DNA from 4 places in the Yinghuangia aomiensis genome. Region 1 is predicted to be linked to each of the others. Evidence: riboswitches for the same ligand, from Rfam matches in the RefSeq annotation. Region 1 holds a riboswitch; each other region holds the start of a gene.
The links. A riboswitch is a leader RNA that binds a small molecule or an ion and turns the genes downstream of it on or off. The one in region 1 is predicted to bind cyclic di-AMP.
Positions count from the first base shown of each region.

Region 2: it holds a riboswitch for cyclic di-AMP, as region 1 does, so the genes downstream of both, ABEA93_RS23750 (transglycosylase family protein) here and ABEA93_RS03105 (NlpC/P60 family protein) in region 1, are expected to answer to the same signal.
Region 3: it holds a riboswitch for cyclic di-AMP, as region 1 does, so the genes downstream of both, ABEA93_RS23520 (C40 family peptidase) here and ABEA93_RS03105 (NlpC/P60 family protein) in region 1, are expected to answer to the same signal.
Region 4: it holds a riboswitch for cyclic di-AMP, as region 1 does, so the genes downstream of both, ABEA93_RS35500 (NlpC/P60 family protein) here and ABEA93_RS03105 (NlpC/P60 family protein) in region 1, are expected to answer to the same signal.

Region 1 covers NZ_BAABHS010000002.1:141,332-145,371, reverse strand. The annotation lists gene pcrA (DNA helicase PcrA) at 1-1,269, opposite strand, end outside; gene ABEA93_RS03110 (hypothetical protein) at 1,375-1,734, opposite strand; cyclic di-AMP (ydaO/yuaA leader) riboswitch at 1,962-2,108, shown strand; gene ABEA93_RS03105 (NlpC/P60 family protein) at 2,117-3,190, shown strand; gene ABEA93_RS03100 (response regulator) at 3,301-3,957, opposite strand; gene ABEA93_RS03095 (ATP-binding protein) at 3,954-4,040, opposite strand, start outside.
Region 2 covers NZ_BAABHS010000017.1:114,460-118,499, forward strand. The annotation lists gene ABEA93_RS23740 (macrolide family glycosyltransferase) at 1-513, shown strand, start outside; gene ABEA93_RS23745 (FAD-binding oxidoreductase) at 803-2,320, shown strand; cyclic di-AMP (ydaO/yuaA leader) riboswitch at 2,680-2,883, shown strand; gene ABEA93_RS23750 (transglycosylase family protein) at 2,887-4,040, shown strand, end outside.
Region 3 covers NZ_BAABHS010000017.1:63,866-67,905, forward strand. The annotation lists gene ABEA93_RS23510 (hypothetical protein) at 1-259, opposite strand, end outside; gene ABEA93_RS23515 (NADH-quinone oxidoreductase subunit A) at 250-612, opposite strand; gene ABEA93_RS23520 (C40 family peptidase) at 730-1,833, opposite strand; cyclic di-AMP (ydaO/yuaA leader) riboswitch at 1,844-2,000, opposite strand; gene ABEA93_RS23525 (TauD/TfdA dioxygenase family protein) at 2,516-3,409, shown strand; gene ABEA93_RS23530 (arylsulfatase) at 3,534-4,040, opposite strand, start outside.
Region 4 covers NZ_BAABHS010000039.1:64,365-68,404, forward strand. The annotation lists gene ABEA93_RS35495 (hypothetical protein) at 1-960, shown strand, start outside; gene ABEA93_RS35500 (NlpC/P60 family protein) at 1,104-2,027, opposite strand; cyclic di-AMP (ydaO/yuaA leader) riboswitch at 2,033-2,219, opposite strand; gene ABEA93_RS35505 (helix-turn-helix transcriptional regulator) at 2,625-4,040, shown strand, end outside.

The sequences.
Region 1 (4,040 bases):
GGCCTCGGCGTGCTCGTCGTCGGCTTCGTAGCCGGTGATCGTGGCACCTTGGCCGGAGTCCGTCCACAGGTTCTTGGCGCGGCGGTTGGTGTTGCGTTCGATGACCGCGTTGGCGGCGGCGAGGATGGTCTGCGTCGAGCGGTAGTTCTGCTCCAGCAGGATCGTCGTCGCGTCCGGGTAGTCCTCCTCGAAGTCGAGGATGTTCCGGATGGTCGCGCCGCGGAATGCGTAGATGGACTGGTCGGCGTCGCCCACCACGCACAGCTCGGCGGGCGGCACCTCGGCGAGGCCTTCCGCGTCGGGGTTGACGAGGTCGCCGTCGACGGTGCGCTTGGGGGCCTGTCCGGCGGCGCCGCCGACCAGCTCGCGGACGAGCGCGTACTGGGCGTGGTTGGTGTCCTGGTACTCGTCGACGAGGACGTGCCGGAAGCGGCGCCGGTAGTGCTCGGCGACGTCCGGGAACGCCTGGAGCAGGTGCACCGTGGTCATGATGAGGTCGTCGAAGTCGAGCGCGTTGGCCTGGCGCAGGCGCGACTGGTAGAGCGTGTAGGCCTCGGCAAGGCGGCGCTCGGTGTCGTTCTGTGCCTGGGCGGCGAACGTCTCGGGGTCGATCAGCTCGTTCTTCAGGTTGGACACCTGCGCGTTGAACTTGCGCGGCGGGTACTGCTTGGCGTCCAGGTCCAGGTCGCGGCACACCATGGCCATCAGGCGCTGCGAGTCGGCGGCGTCGTAGATGGAGAAGGTGGAGCTGAGGCCGAGCTTCTTGTACTGCTGGCGCAGGATGCGGACGCAGGACGAGTGGAACGTCGACACCCACATGGCCTTCGCGCGCGGCCCGACGAGGGCTTCGACGCGCTCCTTCATCTCGCCGGCGGCCTTGTTGGTGAAGGTGATGGCGAGGATCTGCCCGGGGTGCACGTTGCGGGCCCCGAGCAGGTACGCGATGCGGTGGGTCAGCACCCGGGTCTTGCCGGAACCGGCGCCCGCGACGATGAGCAGCGGGGAGCCTTCGTGGACGACCGCGGCGCGCTGCTGCGGGTTCATGCCGTCGAGGAGGCGGCTGGGGTCCACCGCGGGCTTGGGAGCGCCGTTGCGGTAGTACTCCTCGCGCGGCTCGGCGGGCGGGTCGTAGGCGCCGTCGAAGAGGTCGTCGGGTACGGGGTCGTACTCGGGCGGCGGCGGCGGGACGTCGTCGTGCGCGGGTTCGGGCGGCAGCGGGATGTCGGCGTCGAACCCGGGCAGCGGCATGTCGTCGAAGAGGTTGCTCATCGTCTGCCGAGTCTACGAGCCGTGCGGGGTGCCGCGGCGCGCGCCCGGGGGATCCCGGGGCGGCCGCGGCGGCGGCGACGGCGTTGAGGCCGGTTCGGGGCGAACTCAGGTCCACATGACGGCGATCGCGATGTTCGCGATCGTGAGCAGGCCGATGGCGCCGAAGACGCGGGTGTCGACCTTGTCCTTGCCGCGGTTGGCCCAGGCCAGCAGCAGGATGACCACGAGGACCGCCATCTTGGTGCCGATCTTGGCGTTGTCGACGGGCAGGTCGAGGGCGCTGCTCTTGCGGACCGCGACGAGGGCGAGGCCGGTGACGAACATCGTGAGTGCGCCGTGCGTCACGGCGGGGGTGATCCGGACGTCGCCGGTCTTCATCCCCTTCATCTGGGTGAGGAATCCACCCAGCAGAGCTCCGATCCCGACGATGTGCAGTACGACCAGGAGTTGCCGGACGACGTCCACAGAGTGCTCCTCAGGCTCGGTTTCCGATTGAGCCTACAAAAATCACAATCCGGACATCGAAACGGGTCCCAAAGTAAAGACTTGGTAACGTCAGCGCGAAATCCGCGACCCGCGTGGGGGCCGTGACACCCCTGTGACTATTGTTCTCGGCCAGGCGGACGTACCCCCGTGCTCCATCCGGAGCGCACGCCCGCCACCGCCGAGTTCGGTATCGGCCGTGCGCCCGCCCCCCGTTGGCGCCCGGCACGCACCGGAGCCGGGGACCCATGTGTCACCCGAGGCGAATCGGCTGCCAGGGCCACCTGGCGCGCCGTAGGGCGTCTTCTTCCGCCCGAGCCTGTCAGCTAACCCGGTAGGCGGCCGAGGAAGGAGTGACGCTCGCGTGGCGTCTCATCGTCGTCCTGCGCAGCACCGCCGGTCGAAGGCGCTCGTCGCCTCCCGTGGTGCCGCAACCTTGGCCACCGCCGCCGCCACCATGACCGGTGTCATCGCGTTCGCCGGCCCGGCCAGCGCCGACCCGACTCCCACCTCCGCCCAGGTGCAGGAGCAGGTCAACCAGCTGAACCGCGAAGTCGGCAAGGCGACGGACGTCTACAACGGCGTCCAGGAGAAGATCGAGAAGCTCCAGAAGGAATCCAACGCCACGCAGGACCGGGTGGCCGAGGAACAAGCGTCCATGAACGCGCTCCGCGACCAGATCGGCCTGATCGCCGCGGACCACTACCGCAACGGGGGCCTGCCGCCCGAGCTGCAGCTCGCGCTGAGCGGCGACCCGGCGGACTACCTCAAGCGCGCGTCGATGCTCGACCAGCTCGACTCGCAGCAGGCCACCCGGCTCCAGCAGCTCGCCGCCCAGTCGCGGATGCTGCAGCAGGACCGCACCGAAGCCTCGACGCAGCTCGCCGAGCTGGAGAAGCTCCGCAAGGACCTGAACGACAACAAGAACACCATCCAGGAGAAGCTCAACAAGGCCCAGCAGCTGCTCAACACCGTCTCGGCGGCCGAGCGCAAGGCCATCCTGGAGTCCAACGACCACACGAACGAGCGGACGGACGACCGCAGCTCGCGCGACAACTCGCGCACCGACCTGCCGAACGTCCCGGCGTCCGAACGCGCCGCCAAGGCCATCGCGTTCGCCCGCGCCCAGATCGGCAAGCCGTACGGCTGGGGCAAGGCCGGACCGTCCTCGTTCGACTGCTCGGGCCTCACCCAGCAGGCGTGGGCCGCGGCCGGCGTCAAGCTGTCGCGCACCACGTGGGACCAGGTCAACGACGGCCCGCGGGTCGCCAAGTCCCAGCTCCAGCCGGGCGACCTGGTGTTCTTCAACAGCGACAACAGCCACGTCGGCCTGTACATCGGCGACGGCCTGATGATCCACGCGCCGCACACCGGCACGGTCATCAAGATCGCGCCGATCAGCGAGATGCCGTTCTACGCGGCCATGCGCCCGGGTTAAACCGACCGCGCCCGCAGCAGCCCACGGTGCCCCGTCCCCCGCGTGGGGGCGGGGCACCGTCGCGTTTCCCGCTCCTCCCCCGGCGTCGCCGGGCCGCCGGGCCGCCGGGACTAGACCAGCCGCCGGTCGGTGGCCCAGCGGGTCAGCTCGTGCCGGTTGGACAGCTGGAGCTTGCGCAGCACCGCCGACACGTGCGTCTCGACGGTCTTGACCGAGATCACCAGCCGCCGCGCGATCTCCTTGTACGCGTAACCGCGCGCGATGAGCCGCAGCACCTCGCGCTCGCGCTGGGTCAGCCGGTCGAGGTCCTCGTCGATCGGCGGCACGTCGGTGGCCGCGAACGCGTCCAGCACGAACCCGGCGAGCCGCGGCGAGAACACCGCGTCGCCTTCCGCGACCCGGCCGACCGCGCGGACGAGTTCGTCGCCGGTGATGGACTTGGTGACGTAGCCGCGCGCGCCGCCGCGGATCACCCCGATCACGTCGTCGGCGGCGTCGGACACCGACAGCGCGAGGAACCGCACCCGGGCCTGCACGTCGGCGCACTGCTTGAGCACCTCGACACCGCCGCCGCCGGGCAGGTGCACGTCCAGCAGGACGACGTCGGGAAGCTGCTCGTGCACCACCGCGACCGCCGACGCGACGTCCTCGGCCTCGCCGACCACGTCGACGGCTTCGCCGATCTCGGCGCGCACCCCGGTGCGGAACATCCGGTGGTCGTCGACCAGGACGACCCGGACCCGGCCTTCCGACGCGGCTTCACTCACGACTTGCTCCTGTTCGCCTCGCTGCGAGCCATCTCCAGCTCGACCTCGGTGCCCTCGCCGGGTTCGCTGCGGATCACCGCGGT
Region 2 (4,040 bases), on a different contig from region 1:
ATCTCGCTCGGCTCGGCCTACACGCACCGCCCGGCCTTCTACCGCCAGTGCCTCGCCGCCTTCGGCGACCTGCCCGGCTGGCATATCGTCCTCCAGATCGGCAAGCACACCGACGTCGCCGAACTCGGCGGCATCCCGGCCAATGTCGACGTACACTCCTGGATCCCGCAGCGAGCCGTCCTCGCCCAGGCCGACGCGTTCGTCACCCACGCGGGCATGGGCGGCTGCGGCGAAGGGCTCCTCGCCGGTGTCCCGATGATCGCCGTCCCGCAGGGCGCCGAGCAGTTCATGAACGCCGACCGGCTGGTCGAACTCGGCATCGCCCACCGCCTGGACACCCCCGACGCCACCCCCGAAGCCCTCCGCGCGGCCCTGCACGCTCTCATGACCGACCGGGAACGAGCCGAAAGGTCACGACAGTTGCAGGCCGCCGCCCGAACCGAGGGCGGCACCCGGCACGCGGCCGACCTGATCGAGACCATGCTGGACGCGGCCCGGGACCCGGCGCGCTGAACCGGGCAGGGGTGGACGGCGGCCACCGGCTCGGTCCGGGGCAGGACTTGCCGCCGCTGCTCCTGGACGACCGGGAGGCGGCGCAACCGTCGTCGCGTCGCCGGCCCACCAGCAGCGGGCTGCGGGCACGGCACAAAGTTCGGACGGCTCCGCACAACAGTGATCAGGCCTTCCGCCAAAGGGTGCAATTCCGCGCGCCGTGCCCGGTTTTCCGGGGTCGCGGCGGCCAGAATGACGAAACCTCGTGGTTGGCACGTGGTGGGCGCGGATCGCCGGGAGCTGTGAGCGCATGACGATCGATCGACGCGGTTTCCTGACCGCCCTCGGGCTCGGCGGCGCGATGGTCGTCACCGGCGCGGCCGGTGCGGCGGCCACCGGCACGCCGTCGGTGCGGAGCATCCCCGGCCGTCGCGTCCCCGGCGCTCCGGTCGAACCGCCGGACTGGTCCGCGCTGAAGGCGCGGCTGGACGGGCGTCTGCTGCTGCCGGAGGACCAGGGCTATGCCGTGGCGCGGCTCGGCTTCAACGAGCTGTACGACACCCAGTACCCGGCCGCTGTCGCGCAGTGCACCTCCGCCGAGGACGTGCAGATCTGCCTCGACGCGGCCCGCGGCCACGGCGTCCCGATCGCGGCCCGCAGCGGCGGCCACAGCTATCTCGGGTACAGCGTGCCGAACGACGGCCTGGTCATGGACCTGCGGCCGATGGCGCAGGTCCGCGTGCTCGACGACGGCACCGCGCAGGTCGGCGCGGGCGCACGGCTGATCGAGGTCTACGCCGCGCTCGCGGAGGCCGGGCGCCTGCTGCCCGCCGGGTCCTGTCCGACGGTGGGCGTCGGCGGCCTCACCCTGGGCGGCGGCGTGGGCGTGCTGGCCCGCAAGTACGGCCTGACCTGCGACCGCCTGGTCGCGGCCGAGGTGGTCACCGCCGATTCCTGCGTGCTCACCGCATCGGAGTGCTCCGAGCCCGACCTGTACTGGGCGCTCCGCGGCGGAGGCGGCGGCAACTTCGGGGTGGTGACGCAGTTCACCTTCCGGACCGAGCCCGCTCCCCCGCTCACCGTCTTCTCGCTGCACTTCCCGCCCGGCTCGACGCCGTCGGTGGTCGGCGCGTGGCAGGAGTGGATCGCGGACGCCCGGCCGGAGCTGTGGTCGAACTGCGTGGTCTCCGGCGGCACGCCCCCGACCTGCCGGGTGGGCGGCTGCTACGTCGGGCCGCAGAGCGAACTGGACCCGCTGCTGGACCGGCTGGTGGCCGCCGCCGGCACGCCGCCGACGTCGCGCTCGGTGCAGGCCAAGACCTATCTCGACGCGATGAAGTACATGGCGGGCTGCGCGAACGACACCATCGAGCAGTGCCATCTGCAGTCCGAGGGCGGCGTACTGACCCGGGCCGCCTTCGTCGCGGTCTCCCGGGTGCTCCCCCGCGCCCTGGACCCGCAGCGGATGGTGCAGCTGATGGACGGGCGGACCGGGATCGACCTGCTGCTGGACTCGATGGGCGGCGCCGTCGCGCAGCTCGCCCCCGACGCCACCGCTTTCCCGCACCGCTCCGCGCTCGCCACCGCTCAGGTCTACGTCGGCACCACCCCTGGCGGCCAGGAAGAGGCGACCGAGGCGGTGGACGCGATCCGGGACGGGCTGGCCGCGCTGGGCGCGACAGGCGCGTACGTCAACTACATCGACGCGAGTCTCCCGGACTGGGGCACCGCCTACTACGGCCGGAATCTGCCGCGGCTGAAGCAGGTGGCGCGGCACTACGACCCGGACCAGGTGTTCGCCTTCCCCCAGTCGGTGGCACGTGCTTGACCCCCGCTCGGCGCTTCGCCGAGCAGCATGTGCAGGGCCTGTCATGCCCGGATGAACCGTGGGAAAACATCCGATTTGGGCTCTTTGCTACCTCTTTACCCTTTGATCCTGTGTGACCGTCCACGTGCCCTGTGTCGCGCTCCCGAACAGCCGATACAGGGCCCGTCGCCGTGCGTGAGAATTTCCGCACGCTGCGGAGGGCCCGTGTCGCCCTCCGTGAGATATTCCGTATTCCCGAAATTTCTCGGATTGCCTTCGACGACAAGGCATTTGGGTATTCAGCGAAGCGTCGTTTAGCTTCGTCCTCGTCGGTGCAACGCCGACCCCACTCGCCGGAACGCCGAATTCTGCCGCCGGCCGGGCTGGGACCGCTGAGTAAGCGATGACGGCAGAAGCGGGGGAACCAGGTGAAATCCGCCGGACCGGCGGTGCGCTGCGGCGCGCCCGGGACGGCTTGGGGTGAAGCCATGCCTCGAACGCCCTGAACAGGGCCATCGAAGGCTGGCCGGGCAACTCCAGCCCGAATCCGACAGCTCACCTCGCAGGCGTGGGAGAGGAACTACTTCATGCTGTCTGCGACCCGCAAGCGCCTTACGTCCAAGTCCCGTTTCGCCATCGCCGCCGCCGGTGTCACCGGCGCCGCGATCGCCGCGCCGATGATCGGCGCCACCAGCGCCTCCGCCGCACCGGTGAGCACGTGGGACAAGGTCGCGGCGTGCGAGTCGACCAACAACTGGTCGATCAACACCGGCAACGGTTTCTACGGTGGCCTCCAGTTCACCAACTCCACGTGGCAGGAGTTCGGCGGCACGCAGTTCGCGCCGCGCGCCGACCTGGCCACCAAGGACCAGCAGATCGCGATCGCCGAGAAGGTGCTCGCCAGCCAGGGCCCCGGCGCCTGGCCGGTCTGCTCCGTCAAGGCGGGCCTGACCAAGAACAGCGGCACCCCGTCGCTCGACACCGGCTCCTCGGCGTCGGCTGCCAAGACCACCCAGCAGGCCGCCCCGAAGGCTGCCGCCAACTCGGCCTCCAACTCGGGCAGCTCGCAGCTGAGCGAGGACCGCGCGTCGCGTTCCGAGGCCCGTCCGCAGGCGTCCGCGCCGGCCGCGACGACCACCGCCGCCACGTACTCCGTGGTCTCCGGTGACACGCTGTCGAAGATCGCCGCCTCCCAGCACGTCTCCGGCGGCTGGCAGAAGCTCTACCAGGACAACCGCAGCGTCATCGGCGGCAACCCGAACCTGATCAAGATCGGTCAGAAGCTGAGCGTGTCGGGCAAGACCGCCGCGGCGAAGCTCACCGAGGACACCAAGGCCACGGCCTCGACGTCCACCACCTCGTCCTCCTCGTCCTCCTCCTCGTCGGCGTCGAAGCTGACCGAGGACAAGGGTTCGAGCAGCTCGACCGTCAAGTCGCAGAGCAGCAGCACCGCGAAGTCCTCGGACAGCAGCAGCTCCTCCTCGACCGCGTCGTCGACCGGCTACGTCCGCCCGGTCCCGGGCGCCCCGCACGGCTCCTACGGCAACTCGGGCTCGCTGTGGTCGCACGGCCACACCGGTGAGGACTTCACCGCCGCCTCCGGCACCTCGGTCAAGGCCGTCACCTCCGGCACCATCGTGTCCGCCGGCTGGGGCGGCGCCTACGGCAACGAGGTCGTCATCAAGCACGCCGACGGCAAGTACACCCAGTACGGCCACCTCTCCTCGATCTCCGTCTCGGT
Region 3 (4,040 bases), on a different contig from region 1:
TCGCATGCGGGACCACCGCGTACGCCTTGGGCCCGGGCACCGCCGCCCACACCGCGGCGAGGACGTCGTGGTGCCCCGCACCCGGCACTCCGCAGACCACCAGGGCCGATGCCGCCGCCGGCCTGTCGGCGAACCCCGGTCCGTGCGCGCCGAGTTCCGCCTCCAGTGCGAGGCGCTGGCGGGTCGCGCCGGGCAGCGTCACCGGCAGGACGGCCGGACGGCGCGCCGACGCCGCGCGAAGCCGCGTGCTCAGGCCCACCGCAGGGCGCCTTCCCGCCACGCGTAGACGACCGCCGCGAAGAGGATGCCCAGGAAGAGGAACATCTCGACGACCGCCGGCGTCCCCACCTCGCGGACCGTCCTGACCCACGGGTACATGAAGAGCATCTCCATGTCGAAGGCCAGGAAGATCATGGTCACCGCGTACCAGCGCACATGGAAGCGGGACAGGGCGTGCTCGCGCGGCGGTACGCCGCCGGAGAACGCCGGGGATGCCAGTGGCGACCGCTGCGCGCTCAACAGCGTGTTCATCCCGTAGACCGCGGCGACCCCGGCGACGGCCACGCCGAGCAGCACCAGGGCCGGCTCCCAGACACTCACGGCGGCCATCATGCCCGTTTTATCCGGAACGCCCGACGTGACACGCGGTCACCGGCGGACCGGGCCCACCAAGGAATGACGCCGCGGCCGACCCGGACACTCCAGTCCCGGTCGGCCGCGGCGCCGAGGTCAGGACGGGCGGACGATCTTGGTGATCGGCATCGAGTCCCACGGCGCGGTGCGCACGTTGGTGCCCGGCTTCGGCGCGTGGATGATCTGCCCGTTGCCGATGTAGATCGCGACGTGCGAGTAACCCTCGTAGTAGATGATCAGGTCGCCCGGCTGCACCTGGCTCTTCGGGATGTTCGGGCCGATGCCCGCCTGGGCCTGCGAGGTGCGGGGCAGCGAGACGCCGGCCTGGCGCCAGACGAAGCCGGTCAGGCCCGAGCAGTCGAAGGAGTCCGGGCCGGTGGCGCCGCGCACATACGGCTTGCCGAGCTTCGCCTTCGCCGCGGCGATCGCGGCGGCGGCACGGCCGCTCGCCGGGACGTTCGCCGGCGGGGCTTCCTTCTCCGCCCTGTCCGCCCTGTCCGTCTTGTCGCCCGCGGTCGAGCCCGGCGTGTTCGGGGTGCGGGTGTCGTCGCGCGACGCGCGGGTGTCCTCGCCGTGGCCCTCCTGGGCGAGGAGCGCGGCGCGCTCGGCCGCGCTCAGCGTGTTGAGGAGCTGCTGCGCCTTCTGGAGTTTCGCGTCGACCTCGGTCTTCTTCGACTCGAGGTTCTTGCGGGTGTCCTCCAGCCGGCCGAGCTTCCGGGACGCTTCGCTGCGCTCTTGGTCGAGCGAGCGCTTCTTGGCCTGGATCTGCCGGATCACCTCCGCCTGGTGCGCGGTGATCTGGTCGAGCTGGGCAGCCTTGCGCAGGTAGTCGTCCGGGTTCTCGGAGAGCAGCAGCGCGAGCGTCGGGTCGATGCCCGCGTTCTTGTACTGCGCGCTCACCAGGGCGCCCATGCCGTCCTGCAACGCGATGAGGTCGGACTGCTCCTGGGCGATGCGGTCCTGGATCTCGCCGACCTGGCTCTGCAGTTGCTCGGTCTCCTCCTGGAAACCGTTCAGCTCCTCAGTGGCGATCTCCGCCTCGTGCTGGAGGTCGTTGATCTGCGCCTTGACCTGGTCCTTGGAAGGAGCCGGGTCGGCGTGGCTCACGCCGGAGGACAGGGCGACCGCGGTTGCGGCCGCGGCGGTGACAACACCTATTCGCGCTTTGCTCGGTTTCTTGAGCCGTCGGTGGGACGGCACTCGGGCGGCCTCCTTCTTCCTCGGCCGCCTACCGGGTGAGCTGACGGGTTCGGGCCGGAAGGAGGCCCTACAGCGCGGCGGACCGCGCCGATTCACCCCGAGGAACGGTGGTTCCCCGGCTCCGGCTCGGCCCGGGGAGACCTCGCCGGATTCGGCGGAGGCGCCCGCTGTCCGCCCCGGTCAAGGCGGACGACTCGGCGGTCGCCCGAGACCAAACCTTAATGATCACGATCAGGTACAACCAAATGGTCTGCCCGGCTTGCGCAAGTGCGCGCTCCGCCGCGGCCGTTCACCCCGACACACCCGCTCAACCCACTTGTGACGCCCACGTTTCGCGTTTCCAGCGGCATTGCCCGTTTCTCCATCAAATACTGCTGTTTGCCCTGCTGTTCACAATTGACGCCTGCCTTCGGCGCCGCACAGAATCGACACGTGATCAGTCGCCACCGCATTTCCCACATGCCGGTGCCCCCCGGCGCGCACTGTCGCTGAACGACGCGCGCCGCCATGTGCGGGCCGGTTCTTCTCCGTTGCCCGCTCGTCCCGTTCGGTTGTCACCGCGCCCGTGGCGCGGCGGTCGCGCGTGCCGCCATCCCCTGCCGGGCCCTTGCGGGCTGGGGATTCCGCCATCCGTGTCTTCGTCGGGTTTCCCGACGTCCGCCTGTGAAAGGGCCGATCAGTCATGACCGCATCCACGCTCGACCAGATCACCGTCACCAAGGTTGCCGGGCGCATCGGCGCCGTCGTCGAGGGCGTACGCCTCTCCGGGGACCTCGACCCCAGCGCCGTCCAGGCCGTGCGCGACGCCCTGCACGCCCACAAGGTCGTCTTCTTCCGCGGCCAGGACCACCTGACCGACGAGATCCAGCTCGCCTTCACGCGCCTGCTCGGGACCCCGATCGGCCACCCGACCGTCAACACCGAAGGGCAGTACGTCCTGCCCATCACCAGCGAGTACGGCGGCGCCGCCGACCAGTGGCACACGGATGTCACCTTCGTACCCGCCTACCCGCTGGCGTCGATCCTGCGCGCCATCGACATCCCGTCGCACGGCGGCGACACCGTCTGGGCCAACACCGCCACAGCTTACGACGAACTCAGTCCGGCGCTGCAGGAGTTGGCGAACGGACTCCGGGCGATCCACACCAACGCCTACGACTACGCCGGCCTTTCGCCGGACAAGGACCCGGAGGCGTTCAAGCGGTACCTGGAGGTCTTCGCCTCCACCGTGTACGAGACCGAGCACCCGGTGGTGCGCGTGCACCCGGTCACCGGCGAACGCACGCTGCTGCTGGGCGGGTTCGTCCAGCGGCTGGTCGGCTACTCCCGCGAGGACTCGCGGCTGCTCGTGGACCTGCTGCAGGGCCACGTGACCCGGTTGGAGAACACGGTGCGCTGGTCGTGGCGCGAGGGCGACGTGGCCATCTGGGACAACCGGGCGACGCAGCACCGTGCCGTGTCCGACTTCGGCGGGGCACGCCGCGTGCTGCACCGCACGACCGTGGACGGCGACGTTCCGGTGGGCGTCGACGGCCGGGCAAGTGTGGCGGTCAAGCCGCGGCCTGCCGACAACTGAGCCGGGCAACGAGTCGGACAAACGAGTGGGGCGCCGGGACGAAATCCCGGCGCCCCACTCAGGGTTGGCGGTGAAAAGCGATCGATCCGCGGCAGCCCACGGGCACCGCGGATCGATCCAGGTCCTACTCGTACGTCGCGGCCGCCTCGCGCAGCGTGCGGATCACCGTCTCGGGGTCGTAGGCCGCACTCGGTCCGGGCGTGTAGGTGACCGCCCGCAGCGTGCCCGTGTACCGGAACGAGCCGTGCCGCTCGTACACCGGCCACGACACGGGCGACTTGCGGTCCACGCCGACGCTGATGCCCTGCAGCGGCGCCATGCCGATCAGTAGGTGCACGCCCTCCAGCCAGGCCACGTCCGTGCCGTCGACGGCCACCGTGAAGTCCCAGCGGAACCTGGGGCGGGTGCGGGCGCGCAGCGTGACCAGGTGCGGTCCCGCGGCGAGGGGTCCCGCGTCGATCTCGTGGAGGACGCCGTACTCGTTGTACGCGAACCACAGGCGCCCGTCCTCGACGTACACGCTGTAGCCGCCGCCCTGGTCGCCGTGCGACAGCAGCACGCCGGCATCGTCCGCACCGTGCCGGGCGATCGCGATCGCCGCCTCGAAGTCGCGGAAGGAGACGAGCTTCGC
Region 4 (4,040 bases), on a different contig from region 1:
GGCATCGAGGCCGTCGTGATGCTGTTCGACGGCCAACGCGTCGTGCGCTACGCCGAAACCGCGGACCGCGTCGCGTCCCTGCAGTTCGCCCTCGTGGACGACGCCGACGTCACCACCGCCGCGGCTCTCGTGCTCACCCGGTCGGCCGACCGGGTCCGCTACCTGCTCGCGCCGTGGGTCGCCTCCGCGGGACTCCGCGACCTGCTGCGCCCGGACGGCGAACCCCGGCCGCTGCGGGTCGCCGCGGACGGCGCGACCGAACCCGTCCCCGTGCCGACCACGGGCACGCAAGGCCTGCCCGAGGCGCAGACCGCGTGCCGGTCCTGGCCGGTGCTGCAGCTCCGCTCGTCGGACCGCATCGCCGAACGGCACGCGTTCCTGGTCGGCGACCTGGGCGATCTGAGCCCGGTGCACCTGACGTACAACCCGCTGCCGGGCCCCGACAACCCGGCCCGCGCGCCCCGCGAGGCGCTGAGCCCGGCCGCGCTGACGAGCTGGGCGGCGAACGCGTGCGGGCTGGGGGAGATGCGCGGACGGGGGATCCGCGCGGTCGACGTCTGGGACTTCGCCGAGCAGACCCTCCCCGAGTCGGCGGGCCGCGCGACGTGGGAGTGCGTCCGCGCCGACACGTGGCGGGGCCCCGGCTCCACCGCCGTGGTCTTCCGCGGCCCGGGCAAGGCCGCGCCGGAGCCGCTGAGCCGCGCCGACGACACGGCCCTGTGCAGCCGCTTCGGCCAGCGCATCGTGGCCGGGCGGCGGTGGCAGGCCCCGTCCGGCCAGCGCTATTTCCTGGCCGCGGCAAGCCGCGGGATCACGCACATCGACGCGACAGGCGCACTCAAGGCCTCCGCGGACGGCACGGTGCTCGCCACGCCCTTGCCCGCAGGCGGCGCACCCGGGGCGGTGGACCTGACCGCCAAGGCGCCGGACGGCGAGGCGGTCCGAGGGAGTGCCGGGTAGCGGCGCCGTCTCGCCCGCGTGCGGTTCCCCGACCCCGCCGCCCGTGAGAACCGCCGAAGCCCCGCGCGGGACGACGGCTCGCCCGCTGAGTAAGTGCGAGCCGTCGGACCCCGCGCGGGGCGGTCGGTGGAAGAACCCTCAGATCATGCGGGGCGGGTCGCCCCGGCGATCGGCATGGAGTCGACCGAGGCGATCTTGACCACGGTGCGCGAGTTCGGCGCGTGGATGATCTGGCCGTTGCCGATGTAGATGCCGACGTGGCTGATGCCCGAGTAGTAGAACACCAGGTCGCCCGGCTGCAGGTCCGACGTCGAGACCTTGCGGCCCGCCGCGAACTGGTCGTTGGTGACGCGCGGCAGCGAGACGCCCGCGGCCTTGTACGCGGCCTGGACGAGACCCGAGCAGTCGTACGCGTCCGGGCCCTCGGCGCCGTACACGTACGGCTTGCCGAGCTGCGCCTTGGCGAACGCGATGGCGGTCGCGGCCTTGCTCGACGTCGACGAAGACGACGAGGACGAGGACGAGGACGAGGTGTCCTCGGTCAGCGTCGACGCCTTCGCGGAGCTGCTCTGCGGCTTGGCCGACAGCGTCTTGGTCTGCGCGGTCGCGTCCGACTTCGCGGTGCTCTTCTGGGTGGTGGTCTTCGGCGCGGCCGGAGCCGGGTCCTCGGTCAGCGGGGCGGCCGGGGCCTTGGTCGGCGCGGCGGCGGAGCCGGCGAGCTTGAGGACCTGGCCGATGTCGATCCAGTCCGCGCCCTTGGCGAGCTGGTCGCGGTTCAGCTCGTAGAGGGCCGGCCAGCCACCGTCGATGCGGTGCGCGAAGGCGATCTGGGACAGCGTGTCGCCGCCGACCACGGTGTACGTGGCGGTGGTGTCGGCCGTCGGGGCGGCGGCCGGCGCGGGGGCGGCCGCGGTGTCCTCGACGGACGGCTGCGCCATCGCGGGGACGCTGCGGGGAAGCTCGGGGGCGGCGTGCGCGGCACCGGCGTTGACGACGGGAAGGGCGGCACCGAGGCCGGCGATTCCCGCGGCGGCCAGGACCCGCCGGAGGCTGTGGGCAGACAGCATGAAGTCGTTCCTCTCCTGCCGCCTGCGAGGTGAGCTGTCGGATTCGGGCCGGAGCGGCCCGGCCGTGCGCGTCCTCCGGACCAGGTCCGGAAACGGGCACGGCTTCACCCCAAGCCGCACCCGGCGAGCCGGGTACGGCGCATCACGTTGGTTCCCCCGCTCCCGTCCGGACGTGCTGGGCACCGAGCACCGCGGCCGGGGACGGGATTCGGCGTACCGGCCGGGTGGATTCCGCCTGGGCGGCGAAACCGGTCCCGGACGCTAGCCAGGTCGGACCGGCCGCCACAACTCGGCAAGGCGCCCCGGAGGCGGGATAAAGATCGCGTCAAAACGTCTTGTCGTCAGGTCGACATATCGAAGACCGGGGTGTGACATGCGGATACTGCGGAGCGTGAGCGTGGTGGTCCGGTCACGCAAAATGATCGGAATTCGCCGGAACAGCCCGAGGGGGCGAATCCGTACACGTCCGTTATTGTCCGAATTTGCCTACCCGGGTCGGTCGGCAGGCGCGAAAGAGACCGGCGCCACAGCCGCCCGCCCCGCGGTGTCGTCCCATTTCCGCAGGCCGTCACCCGTGCGTGTCAGGATGTCCGTGTGGTGCCGCAACCCGGATTCCAGACGCCCTTCGTCGGCCGCGGCGCGGAGACCGCCGCCCTCGACGACGTCCTCGCGCGCGCCCGCGCGGGCGACCCCCGCGCACTCCTGCTCGCCGGCGACGCCGGCGTCGGCAAGTCCCGCCTCCTGGCCGAAGCCGCCGCCCGCGCGGCCGCCGACGGCATGACCGTGCTGACCGGGCAGTGCGTCGACCTCGGCGAGGTCGGCCTGCCGTACCTCCCGTTCACCGAGATCCTCCGCACGGTCGCCGCCGACCCGGCCTCCGCCGCGATCCTCGACGAGCACCCCGCGGTGCTGCGCCTGCACGGCGCGGGCGGCTCCGCCTACGACGGCCGCACCGAACCCGGCGTCCGGCTCCGCCTCCTCGACGACATGGCCGCCCTGCTCGCCGACCTCGCCGAGCAGGCCCCGCTGCTCCTCGTCCTCGAGGACCTGCACTGGGCCGACCAGTCCACCCGCGACCTGCTGCGCTTCCTCCTCAGCCGCCTCGCCCCGCAGCGCGCCGGCGAGACCGCGCCGCACCAGCGCATCGCCCTGCTCGTCTCGCTCCGGTCCGACGACCTGCACCGGCGGCATCCGCTGCGCCCGCTGCTCGCCGAACTCGTCCGCCTCCCGGTCGTCGCCCGACTCGACGTGGGGCCGCTCGCCGACGCCGAGGTCGCCGAACTCGTGCGCGGACTCGGCAGCGACCCGCTGCCGGAGGACACCGTCGCGCGGATCGTCGAACGCGCCGAAGGCAACGCCTTCTACGCCGAAGAACTCCGCGCCGCCACCGCCGACGACGCCGGTGTCCCGGCCGGGCTCGCCGAGGTGCTGCTGGTCCGCATCGAGCAGATGCCGGCGACCGCGCAGCGCGTCCTGCGGACCGCCGCGGTCGCCGGGCGGAGCGTCGAGCACGGTCTGCTGCGCGACGCCGTCGAACTGCCCGACGACGACCTCGACGCCGCGCTGCGCGAGGCCGTCGGCCGGCACTTGCTGGTGTCCGGCGACGACGGCAGCTACTCGTTCCGGCACGCGCTGACCCGGGAGGCCGCGTACGGCGACCTGCTTCCCGGCGAACGCGTCCGCCTGCACGCGGTGTTCGCGCGCCTCCTCGGCTCCCTCGAGCGCCGCGGCGGCAGCGCCGCCGAACGCGCCCACCACCACACCGCCAGCCACGACCTGCCCGGCGCGCTCACCGCATCCCTCGAAGCCGCGGGCCACGCCGCCGTCGTCGGCGCGCCCGCCGAGGAACTCCGGCACGTCGAAGCCGCACTGGAACTGTGGGACGCCGTCCCCGACGCCGCGGAACTGACCGGCACCGACGACATCGCGCTCACCCTGCGCGCCTCCGCCGCGGCCGTCCGCATGGGCGAGGCACACCGCGCCGTGCACCTCGCGCGCGCCGCCCTCGACCGG